3 regions of the Ideonella sp. genome follow, and region 3 is predicted to be linked to each of the others. Evidence: predicted binding sites of a transcription regulator. Region 3 holds the regulator's gene; each other region holds the start of a gene.
What was found. Region 3 encodes LexA, which represses DNA repair genes until DNA is damaged. Its sites were predicted from a motif close to ACTGTATNNNNATACAGT; they were not measured.
Positions count from the first base shown of each region.

Region 1: imuA (translesion DNA synthesis-associated protein ImuA) is a predicted target of LexA. The motif match lies at 3,892-3,909, and genes of this name have one in related genera.
Region 2: ACE3SG_RS25355 (ATP-dependent helicase) is a predicted target of LexA. The motif match lies at 2,364-2,381, and genes of this name have one in related genera.

Region 1 is NZ_JAYSDQ010000009.1:67,241-72,862, forward strand. It holds gene ubiG (bifunctional 2-polyprenyl-6-hydroxyphenol methylase/3-demethylubiquinol 3-O-methyltransferase UbiG) at 77-790, shown strand; gene gph (phosphoglycolate phosphatase) at 787-1,452, shown strand; RNA gene ssrA (transfer-messenger RNA) at 1,468-1,840, shown strand; gene ACE3SG_RS13595 (hypothetical protein) at 2,307-2,516, shown strand; gene ACE3SG_RS13600 (RNA recognition motif domain-containing protein) at 2,619-2,969, shown strand; gene ACE3SG_RS13605 (hypothetical protein) at 3,320-3,463, opposite strand; gene ACE3SG_RS13610 (hypothetical protein) at 3,460-3,729, opposite strand; gene imuA (translesion DNA synthesis-associated protein ImuA) at 3,961-4,938, shown strand; gene ACE3SG_RS13620 (DNA polymerase Y family protein) at 5,142-5,622, shown strand, end outside.
Region 2 is NZ_JAYSDQ010000024.1:62,340-67,961, reverse strand. It holds gene ACE3SG_RS25360 (methyl-accepting chemotaxis protein) at 1-240, shown strand, start outside; gene ACE3SG_RS25355 (ATP-dependent helicase) at 265-2,352, opposite strand; gene ACE3SG_RS25350 (PAS domain S-box protein) at 2,556-5,622, shown strand, end outside.
Region 3 is NZ_JAYSDQ010000009.1:183,735-189,356, forward strand. It holds gene ACE3SG_RS14100 (2-oxoacid:ferredoxin oxidoreductase subunit beta) at 1-845, shown strand, start outside; gene ACE3SG_RS14105 (nuclear transport factor 2 family protein) at 855-1,334, opposite strand; gene ACE3SG_RS14110 (nuclear transport factor 2 family protein) at 1,368-1,829, opposite strand; gene ACE3SG_RS14115 (hypothetical protein) at 2,000-2,452, opposite strand; gene ACE3SG_RS14120 (helix-hairpin-helix domain-containing protein) at 2,545-2,886, opposite strand; gene lexA (transcriptional repressor LexA) at 2,913-3,590, opposite strand; gene ACE3SG_RS14130 (asparaginase) at 3,693-4,634, shown strand; gene ACE3SG_RS14135 (esterase-like activity of phytase family protein) at 4,618-5,622, opposite strand, start outside.

The sequences.
Region 1 (5,622 bases), 120 kb from region 3:
CTCGGCGGGGTTTTTGTTTTTCTGGCTACGAGCGCTGCGCATTTGATCGCGGCCTCATGTTCATTACCATGTCGCCATGAGCGAAACGACCGTCAATGCCGACCCGCAGGAACTTGCCAAATTCGGTGACCTCGCGCACCGCTGGTGGGACCCGGACGGCGAATTCCGCCCCCTGCATCAAATCAACCCCTTGCGTCTCGATTGGATCGCCGGCCTGGCGTCGCTGCCCGGCCGCGACGTGGTCGACGTGGGCTGCGGTGGTGGCATCCTGGCCGAGTCGATGGCGCGGCGCGGCGCCAAGGTGCTGGGCATCGACCTGTCGACCAAGCCGCTGAAGGTGGCGCAGTTGCACGCGCTGGAGACCGGCACCGAGCAGCTCGAGTACCGCGAGATTGCGGTCGAGCAACTGGCAGCCGAGCAGCCCGCGAGCTTTGACGTGGTCACCTGCATGGAGATGCTCGAGCACGTGCCGGAGCCTGCGTCTGTGGTGCGAGCCTGCGCGCAATTGGTCAAGCCCGGTGGCCGGGTCTTCTTCTCCACCTTGAACCGCAACCCGAAGTCGTTCCTGTTTGCCATCGTTGGGGCCGAGCATGTGCTGGGCCTGCTGCCCAAGGGCACGCACGAATACGCGCGCTTCATTCGCCCCAGCGAGCTGGCGCGCTTCGCGCGCGACGCGGGTCTCGAGGTCGACCAGTTCAAGGGCATGGAATACAACCCGCTCACCAAGCGCTACTGGTTGTCGGCCAACACCGATGTGAACTACCTCGTCGCCTGCCGTCGACCCGCATGAGCCGCAAAGTGCGCGCGGTGCTGTTCGATCTGGACGGCACCTTGATCGACAGTGCCCCCGACCTGGCTGGCGCAGCCAACGCATTGCGCGCCGAGCATGGCCTGGCGGCGATGCCGTACGAACAACTGCGGCCGATGGTCGGCGCCGGTGCGCGGGGCATGGTGGGCGTGGCCTTTGGCGTTGCGCCAGGCGAGCCGCGTTTCGAAGGCCTGCGCGACGCCTTTCTGGCACGCTACGAGCAGGGCATGCTGGATCGCACCTGCCTCTTCGATGGCATGCACGGCTTGTTGGGCGCGCTGGAGTCTGCCGGCTTGGGGTGGGGCATCGTGACCAACAAGGCCACCCGCTTTGCGGTGCCGGTGGCCGAAGGCCTGGGGCTGTCGCCACGCGCCGGTGCGCTGATCTGTGGCGACACGACGCCCCACGCCAAGCCGCACCCCGAGCCACTGTGGGAGGCCGCCCGCCGGCTGGGCCACGCGCCGGCCGATTGTGTCTACGTGGGCGACGATCTGCGCGACGTGCAGGCCGGCCGCGCTGCCGGCATGGCCACGCTGGTGGCAGCCTGGGGCTACCTGGGCGCGGGCGACAGCATCGACACCTGGGGTGCCGATGCGATCATCAATCGGCCCGAGGCCCTCTTGAATTGGCTCAAACTGGCCTAAACTACGAGTCATCCTGGGGCCGACCTGGTTTCGACGTGGGTGCGGAGTTGGGATAGGGCATGCCGAGCACCAGTTCGCTCGTTAAACCACTGGAAACAAAGTAACTGCGAACGATACTTCGTACGCTCTCGCCGCTTAACACCGGTGAGCCTCTCAACGGTTGGCCAATGGGCCGGGTTGAAGACCGCAAGGTCTGAAGCTGAGAGGTCATTCACATTGGCTGGTTCCCCGGTTGGCCACGGGCTGGGGAACGAGACTAAGTGGCTGGCGTGTCCGGTAGCGTGCTGCTGCGCGACCGGAGACGTGAGATCCAAATCAGTCAGCTAAGCATGTAGATCTACCTGGCGATGGCTTGCGGACGGGGGTTCAATTCCCCCCGGCTCCACCATTCAAGAAGCCTTCCACCTATGAAGAACGATGGGTGGGAGGCAGTGTGAAACGGATCAAAGCGGCCCTTCTGGCCTCCGATTCGCACGTAATTCGCACGTGAGAGTGCATCCAGCGCCCCTTTTTTCGGGGGCACTGCTGCATGTGCGTTCGTCTTTTCGGTCGCCGCCGCGCCTCCCGGCGCAGGCGACCGCTACTTGCCGGAAGCAAGCTGCAGCCTCGGGCGCTGGTCGTGCGAACTGATGGACTCAGGTCTAGAAGACCTGCGCGGGTACAATGTCAGATCCGACAGCAGGTGCTCCCCCGCGCCCAAGCCCAAGTGGCAAGCTTTGTCAGCTGTCCGAGTCCCTCGCGATCTCATCGCCCTTTTGGCCTGCTGAGCGGCAGCCAACCGAGCCCCTACGCTCATGCTGGTGGTCCGCCGCCCGCGATCCTGATTGATCCCGATTCCAACTAAAGCTATTCCCATGGGCAAGTACGTCGTTTCGCCCGCGACACACCCGACCGACGGTGGCCGCTTCCGCGCCTCGTTTTCGGTCCAGCGCTCCGAGGGCGAAGGCAGCTACTGCCGGGTGTTCAGGTCGGACACCACGTTTGCCTCGCGTGATGCCGCCCGACTGTTTGCCGTCACCCAGGGCTGGCTGCAGACCTGCATGCCGAATCCCCCCTCGGGCTGACGATCTGCCCGCTGCAGTACCCAAACAGCTTTCCCTCTTCAGCGGACGTCCTGTTCGCATGCACGCATCGCGACGATGCACCCCGACACTGAAAGGCTCATCATGAGCAGCAAAATCTACGTGGGCAACTTGCCCTATTCCGTCACCGATGTCAGCCTCAAGAGCAACTTTGGCGAGTTCGGCAGCGTTACCTCCGCCAAGGTCATGATGGACCGCGACACCGGCAAGTCCAAGGGCTTCGGCTTTGTGGAGATGGCGTCCGCCGAGCTTGCCCAAGCTGCGATCAATGGCTTGAATGGCATGTCCGTCGATGGCCGTGCCATCGTCGTGAGCCTGGCACGGCCCCGCGAAGATCGCACCGCCTCAGGTGCCCACAGCCCAACCGGCTACCGCGCGTCCAATCGTTTGGACGTTGGTTATGGTACGGGTGGCTTCGGCGGCGGTCGCTACTGAGCTTGCCGCACATCCTCTGAAAACCGGCTCTTCCTGAGCCGGTTTTTTTTCGCCCACTGCTCAGTCCGTTGCGAGCGCTCCATGGCCAACATAACGCACAAGTGACTACCCTTGAGCGCCCACCATGGCGACTGGCCGTCCCCGATGCCGGTTCAAGCTCTCGCGGTAGTCGCCCCAGACCGCCGCACGTCATTCGCACCGCACCTCGCCAGCCCGCATGGATGTTGGATTCCTGGGGGTGCTTCCACCCCGGCTCCCCCCGTATGCCCGGCTGAATCAGCCGAAACGACAAGGCGCTGAGCGAGTTCATCTCTCAGCGCCTTTTTCCTGGGCGTGTCCCGGTTGCGGTGTCATCCGAACGCCACGGTGATGCCGGCGCCCGCCAGGGCGATGAGCAGCACCGCCGATGTCCACCACAGCGACGTGCGTTGCGAGTGGCTGGTGTGGCGGAACAGGTGCCTGCGTGCCGGCCAATGCAGGGTGCTGGGGCTCATGAGGCGACCTCGTGTGGCCGCTGTGAGGTCTTCGTCGTCGGGGTGGTGCTCATCACCAGCGCCATCCAGCGCTCCGCCGCCAGCGAGGGATCGATGTTGCGCCAGCGGGCCTCGCGCGAAAGGCCGTCGCCCACGTGTTCGGCATCGGCCGCTTCCAGCCGGGGCCAGCAGGCGGTCAGGCGGCTGGCGAAGAGTTGGATCCATGTCTCGTGGTCTTGTTGTTCGGTCGTGCGGGGTGGCGTTTCGGCGTGGGTGTCAGTGGTCATCTGTGTTCTCCTGCTGCGGCCATGCAGCGGCGTGGCCTGGCAGCGTGGCCAGTGTTGCGTCGATGGATGGTGGTACTGTACACAAATACAGTATTTCGGCAACTCATCGGCGCCGTGGCGCTGGGCGGGCTCTTTCACATCGGCGATCGGTGGGCGTAAGATGCTGTACAAATAAACAGTATCATGACGCTGACTTTTTCTCCCTCCAGGCCCGTACGCAGCGAGCCGGCCATGGGCCCGGCAAAGGGCGTGCCTGCGGCTGCTTGCGGGGTGGGCGCCCCTGGTCGGGCAGAGCTGCTGGCCCAGCCCACCCGGCTGCACCCGGGACTGTGGCGGGCGCAGGGTGGGGGGGCGAGCGGGGTGCACGCGGGGGCCTTGCCGAGCGGTTTTGCCGCTCTGGATGTCGAGCTGCCGGGCGGTGGCTGGCCGGTGCGGGTGCTGACCGAGTTGCTGTTGCCCGAGCCGGGGGTCGGCGAGATCCGGTTGCTGGCGCCCATGCTGGCGCCGCTGGCCCGCTCAGGCCGCGCGGTGATGCTGTTCGATCCGCCGGCCGAGGTGAATGCGGTCGCGCTGGCCGAGCTGGGTTGGCCGCCTGGGCAGTGCGTGATCGTGCGGTTGCGCCCAGCGCCGCAGCAAAAGCCCGCGGGTGCCGGCGGGCGCAAGGCGCGTCGCGCCGTGCCGGGGGCCGAGTTGTGTTGGGCCGTCGAGCAGGCTTTGCGCAGCGGGCAGGTGGGGGCCGTGCTGGCCTGGCCCGGCGCCGCGGCCCGGCCCGAAGCCTTGCGCCGGATGCAACTGGCCGCGCAGTCGCATGAAGGCCCGGCGTTCTTGTTGCGTGAGCTGGCAGCGCATGCCCAGCCCAGCCCGGCGCCGCTGCGCCTGGTGCTGCAGCCCGCCGGGGCCGACGATCTGCAACTGCAGATCGTCAAGCGCAAGGGCCCGGCGATGGCGCAGTCGTTGCGGTTGACGTTGGCGCCGGTGCTGTCCCAGCGGGCCTTGGCTCGGTCGCGGGTGCTGCCGCAGCGCGAGGCCGCTGCGCTGGTGGCGACGGGAGAGACGGCGATGGCGGCCCAGCCAGGCCGTGCGGGCCTGCCGATGGCCCCGGCGCGGCGCCCTGGCGCAGACCCCCACGACCCGGCAACCGGCATGGCCATGGTCCAGCCGCCCGGCTTTCGCCCGCCACGCCCACCGGCCAGCGCGCCGGTGGTCTGAAGAGCCTGAGAGGCCGTCGCGCATGCCCACCCATCACGCCCAAAGTCACCCGCTCGTCGTTGCCAATGCTCGCCATCGCCCGAGCCGTGGCGGTGCTTCGCGCCTCGATCGGGCACCATTTGACGAGCTTCTCGGGCACGCCCGAGAAGCCCCCAGGCGCTGAGCCCGCGGCACGTGCGGTTGTTGCGCCACAGGTGGTCGCCATGCTTTGGGTGGGGTTTCATTTGCCGGCGCTGTCGCTCGAAGCGTTCAGCGCCTTGATGGGGCCTGAGAAGGCCGCGCACCCCGTGGCGCTGCAGGCGCAGCACCGCATCACGGCGGTCAATGCGGCGGCGGCCGAGCGGGGCGTTGCGCCGGGCATGAAGCGCGCCACGGCGCTGGCCCTGGCGCCTGAGCTGGTGCTGGGCATGGCCGACCCGTTGCGCGACGCACAGGCCTTGCAAGCCGTGGCACACGCCTTGTTGGCCTTTACGCCCACCGTGGTGCCGGCGCCGCCCGACGGCTTGTTGGCCGAAGTGCAGGCCAGCCTGCGTTGCTTTGGCGGTGCGGCGCGCTTGTGGCAGCGCATGAGCGAGGCGCTGTCGCCGCTGGGTCATCGCCTGCAGCGGGCCCAGGCGCCCACGGCGCTGGGGGCGTTGCTGCTGGCGCGCGCGGGCGACGAGCCTAACCCGCCAAGCCAGCTGA
Region 2 (5,622 bases), on a different contig from region 3:
GAGCCGCCCAACGGCCATTACGACCACGACTTGGCGCACACCCGCCACAAGCGCCTGTTCGACGACCCGGTGGGCCGCAAGCTGGCCGCCAACACCAAGCCGACGCTGTTCCAGTGCTACCTGCGCGACACCGGCGAGGTCATCAACGACCTGTCGATGCCGATCTACCTGAACGGCCGCCACTGGGGCGCCGTGCGGGTCGGCATCGCCAACAGCCGGCTGGTGGCGCGGGGCACCTGAGCCGGCCGGCGCCGGGTGCCCTGTTCACCAGCGCTCGCGCAGCCGCCGTGCCAGGTCCAGCACGGGGCCCGGCGGTGGCGTCAGCGGGCCGCTGGCCCAGGTCGGGGTGCTGGGGCCGGTGCTGTCGAAATGCGCCGCCACCTCGGGCGGGATGAAGCGCGACAGCCCGCCATACAGGTGGCGGTCGCCGAAGCGGCGCTGCTGCGTGACGTAAAAGCGCTGCGGCACCATCAGGGCCAGGTGATTTCGCGCGCGGGTCATCGCCACGTACAACAGGCGCCGCTCTTCTTCGAGCTGCACGCGGGTGGCGGTCGACAGGTCACCCGGCAGGCAGCCGTCGATCACGTTCAGCACCGTCACCGAGGCCCACTCCTGGCCCTTGGCGGCGTGGATCGTCGACAGGATCAGGTAGTCCTCGTCCTGGTGCGGGTCGCCGGCCTCGTCGCTGGTGGCTTGCGGTGGGTCCAGCGTCAGCTCGGTCAGGAAGCGCTCGCGGCTGGCGTGGCCGCTGGCCAGCCGGGCCAGCTGCTCGATGTCGGCCTGGCGCGGCGCCGGGTGGTCGTGCAGCCGCTCCATCTGCGGCAGGTACCAGTCGGCCACCGCGGCCAGCTCGTTCGGCCAATCGGGGGCCTCGCTCAAACCCCGCAGCAGCCGGGCCAGCGGGGCCCACTCGCCACGGGCCGTGGCGGGCGGCTCGAAGGCCTGCAGCACGGCGTGCGGGTCGGCGCTGGCGTCCATCGCATCGAGCAGGCGGCGCGCCGTGGCCGGCCCGATGCCCGGCACCAGCTGCGCGACGCGAAAGCCCGCCAGCCGGTGCCGCGGGTTGCTGGCCCAGCGCAGCAGCGACAGCACGTCTTTCACATGCGCGGCTTCGAGAAATTTCAGGCCGCCGTACTTGACGTAGGGCACGTTGCGGCGCGCGAGCTCGAGCTCCAGCGCGGCACTGTGCGACGACGTGCGGAACAGCACCGCCTGCGACTTGAGCTTCAGCCCACCCTCACGCCGCGCCAGCACGCCGTCGACGACCCAGCGCGCCTGCGCCGAGTCGTCGTCCACCGCCACCAGCTGCGGCCGCTCGGCGCCGGGGCGGTCGGTCCACAGCTGCTTGGTGAAGCGCTCGGGGGCCAGCGCGATCACCGCGTTGGCCGCGTCGAGCAGCGGCTGCGTCGCGCGGTAGTTGCGCGCCAGCGTGACGATGCGCGCCGGCGGCGTGAACGCGGCCGGGAAGTCCAGGATGTTGCGCACCTCGGCGGCGCGGAAGGCGTAGATCGATTGCGCATCGTCGCCCACCACCGTCAGCCCGTCGCCCCGAGGCTTGAGCGCCAGCAGGATCGCGGCCTGCAGCCGGTTGGTGTCCTGGTATTCGTCGACCAGCACGTGGGTGAAGCGCTCGCCCAGCCAGCCGGCGATGTCGGGCTCGCGCATCATCTCGGCCCACCACAGCAGCAGGTCGTCGTAGTCGAGCGCCTGCTGCTCGCGCTTGGCCGCTTCGTAGGCGCGAAACAGCGTGCGCAGGCCCGCCTCGGCGTCCACACACCAGGCAAAGGCCTCGCGCAACACGTCGCCCAGCGGCGCCTGGCTGTTGACGACGCGCGAGTAGATCGCCAGGCAGGTGCCCTTGAGCGGAAAGCGCATGGCGCCGCTTTCGGCCGCGCGGGCCAGCCCCTGCGCCTCGCGCACCCAGCCCATCAGGTCTTCGGCGTCGCCGCGGTCGAGGATGCTGAAGTCTTCCGACAGGCCCAGCCGCACCGCCTGCTCGCGCAGCAGCCGCGCGCCGATCGCGTGGAAGGTGCCGGCCCAGGGCAGCTGTGGCGCCGCGGCGGCCGACAGGCCGAGCGCGGCCTGCAGCATGGCCGCCACGCGCTGCTGCATCTCTTGCGCGGCGCGGCGCGAGAAGGTCAGCAGCAGCAGGCGGTTCGGGTCGGCGCCGCCGAGCACCAGCTGCGCCACCCGCGCGGCCAGCGTGGTCGTCTTGCCGGCACCGGCGCCGGCAATCACCAGCAACGGGCCGTGGCCGTGGGTGGCGGCTTCGCGCTGGTCGTCGTTCAGCGAGGCCAGCGGGTCGACGCGGCCAGGGGCGGCAGGGCGGGGCGGGGCGACGACGGCAGACACCCTGCCAGCATACTGGATGAATGCCCAGTGCGGCGGGGTGCCGTTCGGCGCGCGGCCACCCGCCGTGGGTGGTGGGCGGCCTGCACGCGCGCCCAACGGGCGGGCTGCGTGGGTCGGATGCGCGTGTCTGGTGCGCGCGCTTGTCGCGCGTGCCCGCCTGCACTACCCTCGGCTGGCTACGGTGTCCCCCGCCGTGGCGCCCGATGAAACCCGCGCGCACCTTCTTAGGCCGACTGTTGTTGCTGGTCGGGGTGGTCACCCTGCCCTGGCTGCTGGCATTGGTGTTCGACATCTTCCAGGACCGGCAGGCGGCCGAGGCGCGGGTCATGGACAGTGCCCACAAGCGCTCGGAGCTGTTGGCCGAAGAGGTCGACAGCACGCTGCAGCGCAACCGCCAGCTGCTCGATTTTCTGAGCGACCGGCCCGAGATCCGCCAGGCCGACGTGGCCGGCTGCAAGACCTTGCTCGCCGGCCTGTTGCGCATCGACCCGCTGCTGGCCAACGCCGGCCTGGTGGGGCTGGACGGACAGGTGCTGTGCGCCTCGGTCGACAGCGCGCGCATGCCGGCCAGCCCGGCCGACTCGCCCGAGTTCGGGCTGGCGCGCGACAGCAGCGAGCTGGTGGTCGGCCGGCCGCGCTGGGGCCCGGTGGCCGACAAGCTGGTGCTGCCGCTGATGCGCAGCGTGCCGGGCCCGGACGGCCGGCCGGTCGGCTTGCTGGTGTTGACGCTGGACCTGACGGCCTGGTCCGAAGGCTGGCGCCGCCATGCCGAGCCCGACGGCGGCACGGTGGTGCTGCAGGACCGCACCGGCATCGTGATCGGCCGCTACCCGGAGCCCGAGAAGTGGATCGGCCACGACGAGTCGGCGCGGCTCGAGGCCTTTCTTCGCGCATCGCCAGAAGGGCAGGGCCTGGGGGTGGGGGTCGACGGCGTGCGCCGCTTCTATGCCGCTGTGCCGGTCGGCCGTTGGGGCCTGACGGTGGTGGCCGGCGTGCCCGAGGATTCGGTGCTCGCGCCGGCGCGCAGCCAGGCGCGCCAGGCGGTGCTGGCGCTGGCGCTGCTGTCGGCGCTGGTGCTGTGGCTGGCCTGGCGGCTGTCGCACCGGCTGGTGGCGCCCTTGGCCCACCTGGCCGCGACCGCCCGCGCGGTGGCCGAAGGCGAGCCGCAGGCCCGCGCCGACGAAGGCCTGCCCGGCGAGTTCCGCACCGTCGCCAGCGAGTTCAACCGCATGCTCGACGGCCGCGACCGCGCGCAGGCCCGGCTGGCCGAATCGGAGCGGCGCTTTCGCGAGATGCTGGACACGGTCGAGCTGTTCGCGATCGCCGCCGACCGCGAGGGCCGCATCACCTACTGCAACGAGTTCTTCCTGCAGCGCACCGGCTGGCAGCTGGACGAGCTGGCCGGCGCCGACTTCGGCGAGCGTTGCCTGCCGCACGGCAGCCATGGCGAGCACGAGGCCTGGCACGCCGCGCTGCGCGAGGGCCACCTGCCGGCGCACAACGAGGCCGTGCTGCTGACCCGCAGCGGCGAGCACCGCCTGGTGCGCTGGAGCAGCACCGTGCTGCGCGACGAGCGGGGCCTGGTGGTCGGCCGCGCCAGCATCGGCGAAGACGTGACCGACCAGCGCCGCGCCGAGCAGCAGGTGCGGCGGCTGTCGGGTTTTCTCACCGCCTTGTCGCGCACCCAGCGCGCGATCATCCACCGCGCCCCGCGCGACGAGCTGCTGCACGAGGCCTGCGATGCCTGCGTCGACGCGGGCCAGGCGCGCATCGCGAGCGCCTGGCTGACCACCGACGGCCAGCTGGTGGCGGTGGCCTGGGCCGGCCCGGCCGACTGCCTGTTTGGCGCGATGCCGACGCGGCTCGACCTGCAGGCCGAAGGTTTTGCCGACACGCTGACCGGCCGCGCGTTGTTCGCCGGCCTGCCGGGCGTGTGCAACGACATGGCGCTCGATGCCTGCGCCGGCGACTGGCAGCGGCGGGCCGACGCCGCCGGCGTGCGCGCGCAGGTGGTGTTCCCGCTGCGCTGCGCGGGCGACATCGTCGGCGTGCTGCTGCTGCACATGGACGAGACCGACTGGTTCGACGATGCGCTGGTCGACCTGCTGCGCCAGCTGACCGACGACCTGGCCTTCGCGCTGGACAACCTGCAGCGCGAGCAGGCGCGGCTGGCCGCGCAGCGCCAGGCCGCCACCGACCACCGGCGCTTCAAGAGCATCTTCGACGCGTCGCCGACCGGCATCGCGGTGCGCACGCTCGAAGACGGTCGCCTGCTCGACCTGAACCCGGTCTTCGCGCAGCGCGTGGGCCGGCCGCGCGAGCAGCTGCTGGGCTACAACCTGCGCGAGCTGGGCGTGGGCATGTCGCCCGAAGACTACGAGCGCATGATGGCGATGATGAAGGCCAACGGCCGGGTGCGCGACTTCGAGGCCAAGGTGCACGGGGTCGACGGCACCGAACGCATCATCCTGTTCAACGGCGAGCTGATCGACTACGACGGCGAACCGGCGGTGCTGACGATCAGCCACGACATCACCGCGCGCCGCCGTGCCGAGCAGGCGCTGCAGGCACGCGAGCGCCAGCTGGCGGGCATCGTCGACTCGGCGATGGACGCGATCATCACGCTCGATGCCTCGCAGCGCGTGGTGATGTTCAACCACGCCGCCTGCACGATGTTCCGCGTCAGTGCCGACCAGGTGATGGGCCAGCCGCTGGACGGTTTCATCCCGACCGAGCTGGCCGAGCGGCACCGGCGCGGGCTGCAGGCCTTCATCGACAGCGGCCGCGAGCAGGTCACGCTGGGCAGCGAACGCCGGCTCTACGGCCTGCGCGCCGATGGCGAGCGCTTTGCCTTCGAGGCCGCCGTGTCGCGCCAGGGGCAGGGCCCGCAGACGACGATGACCGCGGTGATCCACGACCTGACCGAGCGGCTGGCCGCCGAGGCCGCGCGCGAGGCCCGCATCGTGGCCGAGGTGGCCAGCCAGGCCAAGACCGAGTTCCTGTCGCGCATGAGCCATGAGCTGCGCACGCCGCTGAACGCGATGCTGGGCTTCGCGCAACTGCTCAGCGACGACCCGCGCGAGCCGATGAGCACGCGCCAGCACCACCACCTCGAGCTGATGCGCGAAGCCGGCTGGCACCTGCTGGCACTGATCGACGACGTGCTCGACGTTTCGCGCATCGAGGCCGGTGAGCTCGACATGCGGCTGGAGCCGGTGGCGCTGCAGCCGCTGATCGAATCGGCCCTGTCGGTGGCCGCCACGCTGGCGG
Region 3 (5,622 bases):
AGACGCCCGACTACTTTCTCGGCGCGAGCCACGGCTTCAACACCGTGCACGGCCGCATGCCCAGCGTGCTGACCGGCGCCAACCTCGCCAACCGCGGGTTGTTGTACCTCGGCGTGTCGGGCGACGGCGATTCGGCGTCGATCGGCCTCGGCCAGTTCGCCCACTCGATGCGGCGCGGCGTGCGCATGGTCTACATCGTCGAGAACAACGGCGTCTACGGCCTGACCAAGGGCCAGTTCTCGGCCACCGCCGACCGGGGCTCGACCTCGAAGAAGGGGGTGCCGAACCCCGATGCGCCGGTCGACATGGTGGCGATGGCGCTGCAACTGGGGGCCACCTACGTGGCGCGCAGCTTCTCGGGCGACAAGGCGCAGATGGTGCCGCTGATCAAAGGCGCGATCGCGCACGGCGGCGCCGCCTTCATCGACATCATCAGCCCCTGCGTGACCTTCAACAACCACGCCGGCAGCACCCGCAGCTACGACTACGTGCGCGAGCACAACGAGGCGGTGAGCCGCATCGACTTCTACGACCCCGCCCCCGAGCGCATTGCCGAGCCCGCGCCGGGTGAATCGATCGACCTGCCGCAGCCCGATGGCAGCACGATGCGGCTGCGCAAGCTGCACGCGGGCTACGACCCGACCGACCGGGTGCGGGCGATGGAATACCTGATGGCGCAACAGGCCAAGGGCGAGATCGTCTCGGGGCTGCTGTACGTGGACCCGGATGCGAGCGACCTGCACCACGCCCTGAAGACCGCGGCACGGCCGCTCAATGCGCTGGCCGAGCCCGAGCTGTGCCCGGGGGCCGCGGTGCTGGCCAAGCTGAACGCCGGGTTGCGCTGAACCTGGGCGTCAGGGTTTCGCCAGGCGCGTGATCTGCACGCTGACGATCTTCCACGCGCCGTTCTGCCGGGTGTAGATGTCGATGTAGCGGTAGTGGCTGGTGAACGGCTTGCCGTCCCAGCTGCCGGTCATGTGGGTGCGGCCGCTGAGCAGGGCGGTGTCGCCGTACTGGCGGACTTCGAAATCCTCGACGGTGTACGGGTCGATCTTGAGCTTGGGCGACATCAGGCCATCGACGAACGAGGCCTTGGTCTCGATGTCGGCATCGCCATCGATCTGGCGAAAGTCATCGGCCATGTTGGCCTCGATCGCGGCGCGGTCCTTGCGCACGATCGCTGCGTCCCATTCATTCGATTGCCGGGTCAGGTGGGCCAGGTCGGCAGCGTTCGGCGCGGCGGCCAGGGCGGGCTCAGCGAGCGTCAACGCCAGGGCGCCGAGCAAGGTGGCGGCCAGGTTTGCCAGCGCGGGGCGGCGGGGCAGGTGGGTCATGCGTTGGCGACGGGATGGATGGTCAGTGAAGCATCAAGGTTCGGGGATCGTCGTCGACTGGCCCGACACGCACAGCCAGTGACCGTCGCGCCGCACGAACACGTGGCTGAAGCGGGCGCTGTAGGTGATGACGCCGGTCGGCGCGCGGGCCACCAGGCGGCCGATGAACACCGCCGTCTCGCCCAGGTCCAGCACGCGGATCTCGTCGGTGCTGAACTTCTGCGCCGAGCCGCCCTTGGCAAAGACCTGGAACAACTGGCTGCGGTCGATCACCTGGCCGCTGCCGTCCACCGCGACGAACTCGGGCGCGTAGATGCGGCCCAGTGTGGCGAAATCCTGAATGCGGATCGCCTCCTGGCGCTGGTCTTCGACGGCGCGCAATTCCTCTTCAGTGGTGGCCGCCGCGGCCAGCGCCGGCAGGCAGGCCATGCATGCGGCCAGCAGCGGCCGGGCGAATCGGCGGGGCAACGAGGCGAGCGAGAGTCCGGCGGTCATGGCAGCACCCGGCAGCGGTGGGAGTTGCGCACTATAGGCGCTGCAGTGGGCCCGCGTGGGCGCTGCGCCGGGCCTGCCGGGCCTGTGTTCAGCCGTGTTTGTCCAGCAGGCGCAGGTTGCGAAAGAACGCGGCGTGCTTCACCCGGTGCGCGCCGTTCGCGGCTCAGGCGTCAGGCAAACGCCTTGGCATTGTTGGCGGGGTCGCCCAACAGGTCGTCCAAGGTCGCCACGAACTCGGGCGGGATCTCGGCCATGCCCGGCCGCTTGTCGCCCAGCCAGGCGGTGAGCCGGGGCTCGACGATCTCGATCGGCTCGTCCACATAGCTGCCTTCGGCGTGTTCACAGGCCCTGGCGGCGTTCTTGAACTTGAACTGTTCGAGCCATTTGCCGCCGCCGGCAGGCGGGTACTTTTCGAACGCCCGAAACTTGTAGCCCAGCCAGTACGAGCGCAGGCCCTTGGGCTCTGCGCGCACCTCGAACACGTAGATGAAATTGCCCAGCGCGGCGTTCGTGGCTTCGGGCTCGCTGGACGTGTACGAGTATGGGGCCTTCCTGACCTGTTTCATGACCTTCGAAAGAGGTCCGAGGTCGCCGACGATGTGTTTCACTGCGAATGCGGTCATGGGGCGGGCAACCTTGTAGGTGACTGACGTGGAAAGGCAAGGGCCATGGTACGTCTTGTGTCGCCTGACGCCCCACGCGTGGGGCAGATCGCTCAGCTGTGCACCGGGTCGTGCACCTGCCCATGCAGCTGCTTGCGCTCGGCGGTGTAGGCCCACCAGGGCTTGGGGGCGGCGCCGTTCATGAAGTCGACGATCGCCATGAAGGTGTCGAGCACGCAGGGGTCTTGCCGGTGGCCGGTGGCGCGCTCGAGCCGGCGGTACAGCGCAAAAGCGTCTTGCCCGCGCAGGTCGGTGGGGTGGTGCAGGCCGAGCAGGCGCAGGTCGCCGGCCATCGCGGGGCCCACGTTGGGCAGCTGTTCCAGCGTCTGGCATTCGCCGGCCGAGGCGGCCTTGGGTGCCTTGATCTGCCGGACTGGTGACGACGTGCGGCTCACTGCGACATCCTTCGACGGTCAGGGGCTCAGAACAGCATGTGCTGGCGCACCAGCCCCACGGCGACGCCCTCGATCGCGAACTCGACGTCACCCGGGGCGATGATGATCGGCTCGAAGTCGGGGTTCTCGGGCAGCAGCTCGATCGTCTGCTTGGTGCGGTGCAGGCGCTTGACGGTGACCTCGTCATCGAGCCGGGCGACGACGATCTGGCCGTTGCGGGCTTCGGCCGTCTTCTGCACCGCGAGCAGGTCGCCGTCCATGATGCCGGCGTCGCGCATGCTCATGCCCTTGACCTTCAGCAGGTAGTCGGGCCGGCGCGGGAACAGGCTGGCTTCGAGCACATAGGTCTGGTCGATGTTTTCTTGCGCGAGGATGGGGTTGCCGGCGGCCACCCGGCCGACCAGCGGCAAGGTGAGTTGGGCCAGGCTCGGCAAGGGCAGCGAGAATTGCTTGCCGCGGGCCTCGTTCAGGGCCCGCAGCGTGCCGGACTGCAAGCGGATGCCGCGCGAGGTGCCCCCCACCAGCTCGATCACGCCCTTGCGCGCCAGCGCCTGCAAGTGCTCTTCGGCCGCGTTGGGTGAGCGAAAGCCCAGCTCGGCCGCGATCTCGGCGCGGGTGGGTGGGGCGCCCGTGCGCTCGATCGTGGTTTGCACCAGGTCGAGAATCTGCTGCTGGCGGGCGGTGAGCTTGGGGCTTTCGATCATGGCGGCTTGGCGCCAGACCGCCCTCGCGAGTGAAAACTAGCGCGAGAACGGTACGGCTGAGGTTGCATCCAGTATCTGTATTTTTATCCAGACATGCAAGAAATGCAAAACAAATCGGGACAAGCACCGTTGATCGTCATCCTCGCCACAGGCGGCACGATCGCCGGCTCGGGTGACGACGTCGGCTACGTGGCCGGCCAGGTCGGCGTGAAAGAGCTGGTGGCCGCGGTGCCGGCCCTGGCCGACCGGCCGCTCGAAGCCGAGCAGGTCGCCCAGGTCGACAGCAAGGACATGAGCCACGCGATCTGGCAGACGCTCGCGGCGCGCGTGGCGCACCACCTGGCGCGGCCCGAGGTGGCGGGCATCGTGATCACCCACGGCACCGACACGCTGGAAGAAACCGCCTACTTCCTGCACCGGGTGCTGTCACCCGCCAAGCCGGTGGTCTTCACCGCGGCGATGCGGCCCGTGACCTCGCTGCAATCCGATGGCCCGCAGAACCTGCTGGACGCCGTGACGCTGGCCGCCCACCCGGGTGCCAGTGGCGTGCTGGCGGCGCTGCATGGCCGCGTGCACGGGCCGGTGGATGTGCGCAAGGCCCTGCCGTTCGCGCTGGACGCGTTCAGCTCGGGCGAGGCAGGCCCGGTGGCGCTGATCCAGGAGGGGCAGGTTCGCCCGCTGCGGCCGTGGCCGGCGTGTCAGGCGCTGGGGCTGGACACGATCGCGTTCCAGGCATCGAGCTGGCCGCGGGTCGACATCGTCGTCAGCCACGCGGGGGTCGACGGCGTGGTGGTCGACGCGCTGGTGGCCGCCGGTGCGCGTGGCCTGGTGATCGAGGGCACCGGCAACGGCACGGTGCATGTGTCGCTGCTGGCTGCGGTCGAGCGGGCCCAGGCTGCGGGCTTGCCGGTGCTGCGCGGCACCCGGTGCGCGGGCGCCGCGGTGGTCGGGGCGCCGGCCGGCGCGCTGCCCTCGGCCGGCGAGCTGTCGCCGGCCAAGGCGCGCGTCGAGCTGCTGTTGCAGCTGCTCAGTTCTGCAGCTTGAACTTCTGCGGCTCGTAGGCCGAGCCGGCCAGGTCTGCGTCGTCGAAGGCGAAGACGAAGAACTGGTTCGGGTTGGCCAGGCCGCCCGGCGCCACCGCCAGAAAGTCGTTGTCGTTGGCGACGTACAGCGTGTGCTTGGTGACGCCATCGACCACCACGTCGTCGCCGAAGGCCATGCCTTCGAGCTTGGCGGGGATCTGCGCGTCGCCGATGCCGGCGGCGTTCAGCGCGGCGCGCAGGTCGACGAACAGCGTCTTCGCCGGCGCCTTGGCCAGCAACGCGGTCGCGCCTTCGAGGGCGCTCACGTCCTCGGCGCCGGCCAGGTCGACCTTCCAGACCTGCTTGACGACGGCGACCGAGTTGTCGCCCAGGCCCTTGCCGTCGCGCTCGAGCACCAGCAACTCGTGGCTGTTCAGCGCGAGGATCTCGCTCGAGTTGTAGGCCTTGTTCAGCGCCGGGATGAAGTTGTCGTAGGCGTACTGGCTCACCGCGCCGGTGGCGATGTCGATCTTGACGATGCGGTTGGCGCGGCCACCGTCACCGCCGTCCTGGATCAGCGGGCTTTGCACGAAGCCGAACAGGGTCTTGCCATCGGGCGAAATCGCCAGCCCTTCCATGCCCTTGTTGGCCACCCGGCCGCGGGTGTTGCCGCTGATCTCGGTTGCGCCCAGGGCCGACTTGGTGGCCACCGCGAAGGTCGACTCGGGCAGCGCGAACACGCGGGTGCGCTTGCCGGTCTCGCGGCTGAACTCGTAGACGTAGGGGCCGTATTCGTCCGACACGTAGACATGCTTGCCGTTGCGCGACACGCGGATGCCTTCGGGGTCCAGGCGCGCGTCCATCGGGCTCAGCGAGCCGGTGTCGCCGTCGAAGTTGTCCGAGCGGCCGCTGAAGTACCGCACGCCCTTGTGGTTGTTCGGCGGCACGGCCGGGCCGTAGACGAGGGCCTCGCGTGCATACAGCAGCGTGGTGCCGGTCAGCTGCGGCGT